2 regions of the Streptomyces sp. NPDC057280 genome follow, and region 1 is predicted to be linked to the other one. Evidence: riboswitches for the same ligand, from Rfam matches in the RefSeq annotation. Region 1 holds a riboswitch; the other holds the start of a gene.
The links. Region 1 has a riboswitch for thiamine pyrophosphate ahead of thiO (glycine oxidase ThiO). Riboswitches for the same ligand answer to the same signal wherever they lie in the genome.
Positions count from the first base shown of each region.

Region 2: it holds a riboswitch for thiamine pyrophosphate, as region 1 does, so the genes downstream of both, thiC (phosphomethylpyrimidine synthase ThiC) here and thiO (glycine oxidase ThiO) in region 1, are expected to answer to the same signal.

Region 1 covers NZ_JBHUYR010000002.1:1,273,492-1,277,011, reverse strand. Annotated here, with positions in the region: gene ACFUO4_RS16320 (NAD(P)/FAD-dependent oxidoreductase) at 1-316, opposite strand, end outside; gene ACFUO4_RS16315 (hypothetical protein) at 406-756, opposite strand; TPP riboswitch at 809-920, shown strand; gene thiO (glycine oxidase ThiO) at 918-2,078, shown strand; gene thiS (sulfur carrier protein ThiS) at 2,075-2,275, shown strand; gene ACFUO4_RS16300 (thiazole synthase) at 2,279-3,073, shown strand; gene pknB (Stk1 family PASTA domain-containing Ser/Thr kinase) at 3,192-3,520, shown strand, end outside.
Region 2 covers NZ_JBHUYR010000007.1:314,424-317,943, reverse strand. Annotated here, with positions in the region: gene thiC (phosphomethylpyrimidine synthase ThiC) at 1-1,604, opposite strand, end outside; TPP riboswitch at 1,597-1,786, opposite strand; gene ACFUO4_RS33795 (YibE/F family protein) at 1,858-3,520, shown strand, end outside.

The DNA.
Region 1 (3,520 bases):
GGACGCCCTCCGTGCCGGGCAGCCGGATCGGTTCGGCGCCGGTGGCGAGGACCAGGACGTCGTACGGCACCGGACCGCCCTCGGTGTCCAGTTCGTGGTCGGCCGGGCGGACGCCCAGCACCTCGAGGCCGAGCCGCAGTTCGATGCCGAGCGCCTCGAAGTCGACGTCGAAGGCGGAGCCCTCGGCCTTGCCGAGCAGCACCGCCTTGGACAGCGGCGGCCGGTCGTAGGGCTGGTGGGGTTCCGCGCCGATCAGCGTCACCGTGCCGGTGAAGCCCTGTTCGCGCAGGGCCACCGCGGTCTGTACGCCGGCCATGCCAGCGCCGACCACGACCACACGCCGCCGCGCCTGCGTCTCCGTCTCGTCGCTCACCTGATCACCATAGACAACTGACAATTTGTCAGTCAGGAGCCCTGCACAGTGACCTGCTCCACAACGCTGGTCCCGCTGCCGGGCTGCGACTCCCACTCCCAGCGCTCCTCAAGGCGCACCCGCCCGTCCGCGAGCTCCACGACCGTCGACACGCAGTGCCCGCTCGACGTCGTCCCGTCGTGCTTCAGCTGCACGTACCGGAAGTCGAGCCGGTCGCCCGCGCGCGTGCCCACCAGGTGCCCGCGGACGACATCGCCACCGGCGTACTCGGCCCAGATCTCGCCGTCCTTCTCGTGGTAGGTGAACCGGGTCCGGGTCCCCACCTGACCTGGCGCTTGGTCGGCGACCGGGGCGAGGACGAGACCGTCGAGCGAGCGTGCCACCGAGAGAGGCTCCCTTACTGAGACATACGACGTCGGGCTAGGGTGGCCAACGTAGAGCACTCGCGGGAGCCCGGACGCACCGGGCTGAGAGGGAGGCTGGCGGCCTCCGACCGTACGAACCTGATCCGGGTCATGCCGGCGAAGGGAGGGGCTGGACGCCCATGTCCTCACGTACGTCAGACGTCCTCGTCGTCGGGGGCGGAATCATCGGCCTCGTCACGGCCTGGCGGGCCGCGCAGCGCGGTTTCGCCACGGCTGTCGTGGACCCCGAACCGGGCGGCGGGGCCGCCCAGGTGGCGGCCGGCATGCTCGCCGCCGTCACCGAACTCCATTACGGCGAGCAGACCCTGCTCGGCCTGAACCTGGCCTCGGCCCGCCGCTATCCGGGTTTCGCGGCCGAGCTGACCGACCTGACCGGGCTCGACCTCGGCCACCGCCGCTGCGGCACGCTCGCCGTCGCCCTGGACGCCGACGACCGCGCCCATCTGCGCGAACTGCACGCCCTGCAGCAGCAGTCGGGGCTGGAGTCCGAGTGGCTGTCGGGGCGTGAGTGCCGGCGTCTGGAGCCGATGCTCGCGCCGGGCGTGCGCGGCGGGCTGCGGGTGGACGGCGACCACCAGATCGACCCCCGGCGGCTGACCAGGGCGCTGCTGGCCGCCTGCGAGCGGGCGGGCGTGGTGTTCCACCGCGACTGGGCCGAGCGGCTCGACGTCGTGCGGGACCGGGCCGCAGGCGTCACCACGACCGGCGGTACGCGGCTGGGCGCGGGGCAGGTCGTGCTGGCGGCGGGCAGCCTCAGCGGACGTCTCGCGGGGGTCCCCCAGGCCGTGCTGCCGCCGGTGCGTCCGGTGAAGGGGCAGGTGCTGCGGCTGACCGTGCCTCAGCGGTACGCGCCGTTCCTGAGCCGGACCGTGCGGGCCGTGGTGCGCGGCAGCCACGTCTATCTCGTCCCGCGGGAGAACGGCGAGCTGGTGATCGGGGCGACCAGCGAGGAGCAGGGCTGGGACACGACGGTGACCGCGGGCGGGGTGTACGAGCTGCTGCGCGACGCGCACGAACTGGTCCCCGGCATCACCGAGCTGCCGCTGACGGAGACCCGCGCGGGGCTGCGCCCCGGCTCCCCCGACAACGCGCCCCTGCTCGGCCCGACCGAGCTGCCGGGGCTGTTGCTGGCCACCGGCCACTACCGCAACGGCGTGCTGCTGACGCCGGTCACCGGCGATGCCATGGCCCACGCCCTGACCACCGGTGAACTCCCGGACGAGGCCCGCCCCTTCACCCCCAGGCGATTCACGAAGCACCTCACGGAGCAGCCCGCATGAACATCTCCGTCAACGGGGAGCCGCGCCAGTTCGCCCCCGGCACGGCCCTCGACACCGTCGTGCGCGCCCTCACCCCGGCACCCTCCGGAGTGGCCGCCGCCCTCAACGAAACCGTCGTCCCGCGCGCGCAGTGGCCGTCGACGTCCCTCTCCGAGGGGGACCGCGTCGAGGTCCTGACCGCCGTCCAAGGAGGCTGACCCATGGCCGACGATCCCTTCATCCTCGGCGGTACGGCGTTCTCGTCCCGGCTGATCATGGGCACGGGCGGGGCGCCCAGCCTGGATGTGCTGAGGCGGGCGCTGATCGCCTCGGGCACGGAACTCACGACCGTCGCGATGCGGCGCGTCGACCCGACCGTGCACGGCTCGGTCCTGTCCGTGCTGACCGAGCTCGGCATCCAGGTGCTGCCGAACACGGCCGGCTGCTTCACGGCCGGTGAGGCGGTGCTGACGGCCCGCCTCGCGCGCGAGGCGCTCGGCACGGACCTGATCAAGGTGGAGGTCATCGCCGACGAGCGGACCCTGCTGCCGGACCCGATCGAGCTCCTGGAGGCTGCGGAGACCCTGGTCGACGACGGCTTCACGGTACTGCCGTACACCAACGACGACCCGGTGCTGGCCCGGAAGCTGGAGGACGTGGGCTGCGCGGCGATCATGCCGCTGGGCTCCCCCATCGGCTCCGGGCTCGGCATCCGCAACCCGCACAACTTCCAGCTGATCGTCGAGCACGCGCGCGTGCCGGTGATCCTGGACGCCGGGGCGGGTACGGCGTCGGACGCGGCGCTCGCGATGGAGCTGGGCTGCTCGGGTGTGATGCTCGCCTCGGCGGTGACGCGCGCCCATGAGCCGGAGCTGATGGCGCACGCGATGCGGCACGCGGTCGAGGCGGGCCGGCTGGCCCACCGGGCGGGCCGGATTCCCAAGCGCCACTTCGCCGAAGCGTCCTCCCCCACCGAGGGGTTGGCGCGTCTCGACCCGGAACGCCCGGCATTCTGAACGTACGTTCGATGAGATTCGGGAGCGGGTGCGAGGTCCGTCACAGCTCGGCTTCAGTCCCGCCCCGATCTCACCCGAACCCCCGGCCCTGTCAGTCACGGCTCGTACACTCACCTGCGTGGATACGACCCTTCAGGACCCTCTGGTCGGGCAGGTGCTCGACGGCCGGTACCGCGTGGAAGCGCGGATCGCCGTCGGCGGGATGGCCACGGTCTACCGGGCCCTGGACACCCGCCTCGACCGCGTGCTCGCCCTGAAGGTGATGCACCCGGGCCTCGCTGCCGACGCCACCTTCGTCGACCGCTTCATCCGCGAGGCCAAGTCCGTCGCCCGGCTCGCCCACCCCAACGTGGTGCAGGTCTTCGACCAGGGCACCGACGGGTCGTACGTCTATCTCGCCATGGAGTACGTCGCCGGCTGCACCCTGCGGGACGTGCTGCGCGACCG
Region 2 (3,520 bases), on a different contig from region 1:
TGGAACTCCCGGGCCGTGTCGGGGTCGAGGGCCAGGTTGAACTGGTCCTCCCAGCGGAACTCGAAGCGGGCGTCCGACAGGGCGTCGTCCCACTCCTGTGCGCCAGGGTGTCCCTTGGCGAGGTCCGCCGCGTGGGCCGCGATCTTGTAGGTGATGACGCCGGTCTTCACGTCGTCACGGTTGGGCAGGCCCAAGTGCTCCTTGGGCGTGACGTAGCAGAGCATCGCTGTGCCCCACCACGCGATCATCGCGGCGCCGATGCCCGACGTGATGTGGTCGTACGCCGGGGCGACGTCCGTGGTCAGCGGGCCGAGCGTGTAGAACGGAGCCTCCTCGCAGATCTCCTGCTGAAGGTCGATGTTCTCCTTGATCTTGTGCATCGGGACATGCCCCGGGCCCTCGATCATGGTCTGAACGTTGAAACGCTTGGCGATCGTGTTGAGTTCCCCGAGCGTCCTCAACTCCGCGAACTGCGCCTCGTCGTTGGCGTCCGCGATCGAGCCGGGCCGGAGGCCGTCGCCGAGCGAGTACGTGACGTCGTAGGCGGCGAGGATCTCGCATAGTTCCTCGAAGTTCTCGTAGAGGAAGCTCTCCTTGTGGTGTGCGAGGCACCACGCCGCCATGATCGAGCCGCCGCGCGAGACGATGCCCGTCTTGCGGTTGGCGGTCAGCGGGACGTACGGCAGACGCACGCCCGCGTGGACCGTCATGTAGTCCACGCCCTGCTCGGCCTGCTCGATGACCGTGTCCTTGTAGATCTCCCAGGTCAGCTCCTCGGCCTTGCCGTCGACCTTCTCCAGCGCCTGGTAGAGCGGCACCGTGCCGATGGGGACGGGGGAGTTGCGCAGCACCCATTCACGCGTGGTGTGGATGTTGCGGCCGGTGGACAGGTCCATGACCGTGTCGGCGCCCCAGCGGGTCGCCCAGGTCATCTTCTCGACCTCCTCCTCGATGGAGGAGGTGACCGCGGAGTTGCCGATGTTGGCGTTGACCTTCACCAGGAACCGCTTGCCGATGATCATCGGCTCGATCTCCGGGTGGTTGACGTTCGCGGGGAGCACCGCGCGCCCCGCCGCGATCTCCTCCCGCACGACCTCGGGCGCCACGTTCTCCCGGATGGCCACGTACTCCATCTCGGGCGTGATCTCGCCACGGCGCGCATACGCCAGCTGCGTCACCGCCCCGCCGTCACGGCTCCGGCGCGGCAGCCGGGGCCGCCCCGGGAAGACCGCGTCGAGGTTGCGCAGATTGCCGCCCCGCGGCGAGGTGTGCTTGATGCCGTCGTCCTCAGGACGGACGGGACGGCCCGCGTACTCCTCGGTGTCGCCGCGGGCGATGATCCAGTTCTCCCGCAGCGGGGCCAGGCCCCGGCGGACATCGGTATCGACCAGCGGATCGGTGTACGGGCCCGATGTGTCGTACAGCGTGACCGACTGCCCGTTGGTGAGGTGCACCTGACGGACCGGCACTCGAAGGTCGGGGCGCGAGCCCTCGACGTACCCCTTGTGCCAGCCGATGGACTTCCCGCTCTCCGAGGACTGTTCGCCCGCGATGAGCTGTTCGTCCTGGCTGGAGGCAGGCGTGCGTGCGTCCTTGATGGTCATGAGACCTACTCCCTACGCCGGCATTACCCGGTAACAGGTTCGGCGGTCGACGCAGCGGTTTCCGTCTGTCGATGTTTCGTGGGCAACGTCACTCACTGGTGACGACGTTCCACGTGAAACATCGCTGGGACGGAGGTCAGCGCCCTCTCAGCCCGGTGCTCCGAGCTCCCGCGTGTACAAAGGTGGCTCCACGCTAGCGTCAATTCGGGCGCGGTGAACAGGGGGCCCCTGCCGTTCTTGCGATGATCGGTCGGTGACCACGACACCGCAGCCCCCGTATCCGCCCGAGCCACCCCGTGGCCCCGGCCGCAGAGGCGGCGCTCAGCCCGGGCCGGATGACTGGAACAGGCCTGGGTCGGACGAATGGCACGAGTCCGGGTCGGATGACTGGAACGGGTCCGGGTCGAGCGGCTGGAACGGGCCCGGCCCTGGCGGGGGATTCGAGCACGGCCCCCGACCCGGCGGCCGGGTCGAACGCGGGTCGGCAAGCGGCGGCGGATACCACCCTGGTCACGACCCCGGTCACCGCTCTCCCGGCGCACCCGGCCACAGCCACGAGCACGCCCACGACACGGGTGGCGGGCACGGCGGCCTCCCAAGGGAAGGCAGCGGCGCAGGGGATGCCGGTGGCACGGGAGGTGGCGGTGGCGCGGGAGGTGGCGGTGGCGGTGGCGGTGGCGGTGGGCACGGTCACTCGCACGGCCACAGTCACAGCCACGGCCCCGCAGCCCCCGTCTCCCAGCACCTGCGCAAGGTCATCGCGGCGATCCTCATCCCGTTCGGCGCCGCCGTTCTGGTGGGCCTCGCCGTGCTGTGGCCCGGCGGTGCCCCCGCGCACGAGCGCACCGGCGTCGGCTTCGACCGGCAGACCCAACAGGCCACCGTCACCAAGGTCGACGAGGTGAGCTGCAAGTCCGTCAACGCCTCGGGCGAGACGCCGACCGGCGACACCTCTACCGCCGAGGGCTCCTCCGCCCAGCAAGAAGCCGGCGGCACCTGCAAGAAGGCCACCATCCGCGTCGACACCGGGAAGGACAAGGGCCGTACGTTCACCGAGATCGTGCAGCCGGACCAGTCGCGGCAGCTGCACGAGGGCCAGAAGGTCGTGGTCGCCTACGAGCCCTCCGCCCCGAAGGACCTGCAGTACTCGGTCACCGACGTGAACCGCCGGTTCCCCATGGCCCTGCTCGCCGGCATCTTCGCCCTGGCCGTCGTGATCGTGGGTCGGTTGCGCGGTGTCATGGCCCTGGTCGCGCTGGCGATCAGCTTCATGATCCTGAACTTCTTCATCCTGCCCGCGATCCTCCAGGGCTCGAACCCGCTGGTCGTGGCCGTGATCGGGTCGAGCGCCATCATGCTGATCGCGCTGTACCTGTGCCACGGGCTGTCGGCGAGAACCTCCGTCGCGGTGCTCGGCACGCTGATCTCGCTGCTGTTGATCGGCATCCTCGGCTCGCTGTTCATCGGCTGGGCGGCGCTCACCGGCAACACCGACGACAACACCGGTCTCATCCACGGCCTGTATCCGTCGATCGACATGAGCGGTCTGCTGCTCGCCGGCGTCATCATCGGCTCGCTCGGTGTACTCGACGACGTGACGGTCACGCAGACCTCGGCGGTCTGGGAGCTGCACGAGGCCAACCCCTCGATGGGCTGGCGCGGGCTGTACCGCGCGGGCATCCGCATCGGCCGCGACCACATCGCCTCGGTCGTCAACACCCTCGTCCTCGCCTATGCGGGCGCGGCGTTGCCCCTGCTGCTGCTCTTCTCGATCGCGCAGAGCAGCGTGGGGACGGTCGCCAACAGCGAGTTGGTCGCGGAGGAGATCGTGCGGACGCTGGTCGGCTCGATCGGCCTGGTGGCGTCCGTCCCGGTCACGACGGCCCTCGCCGCGCTGGTGGTCTCGGCCGACCGGC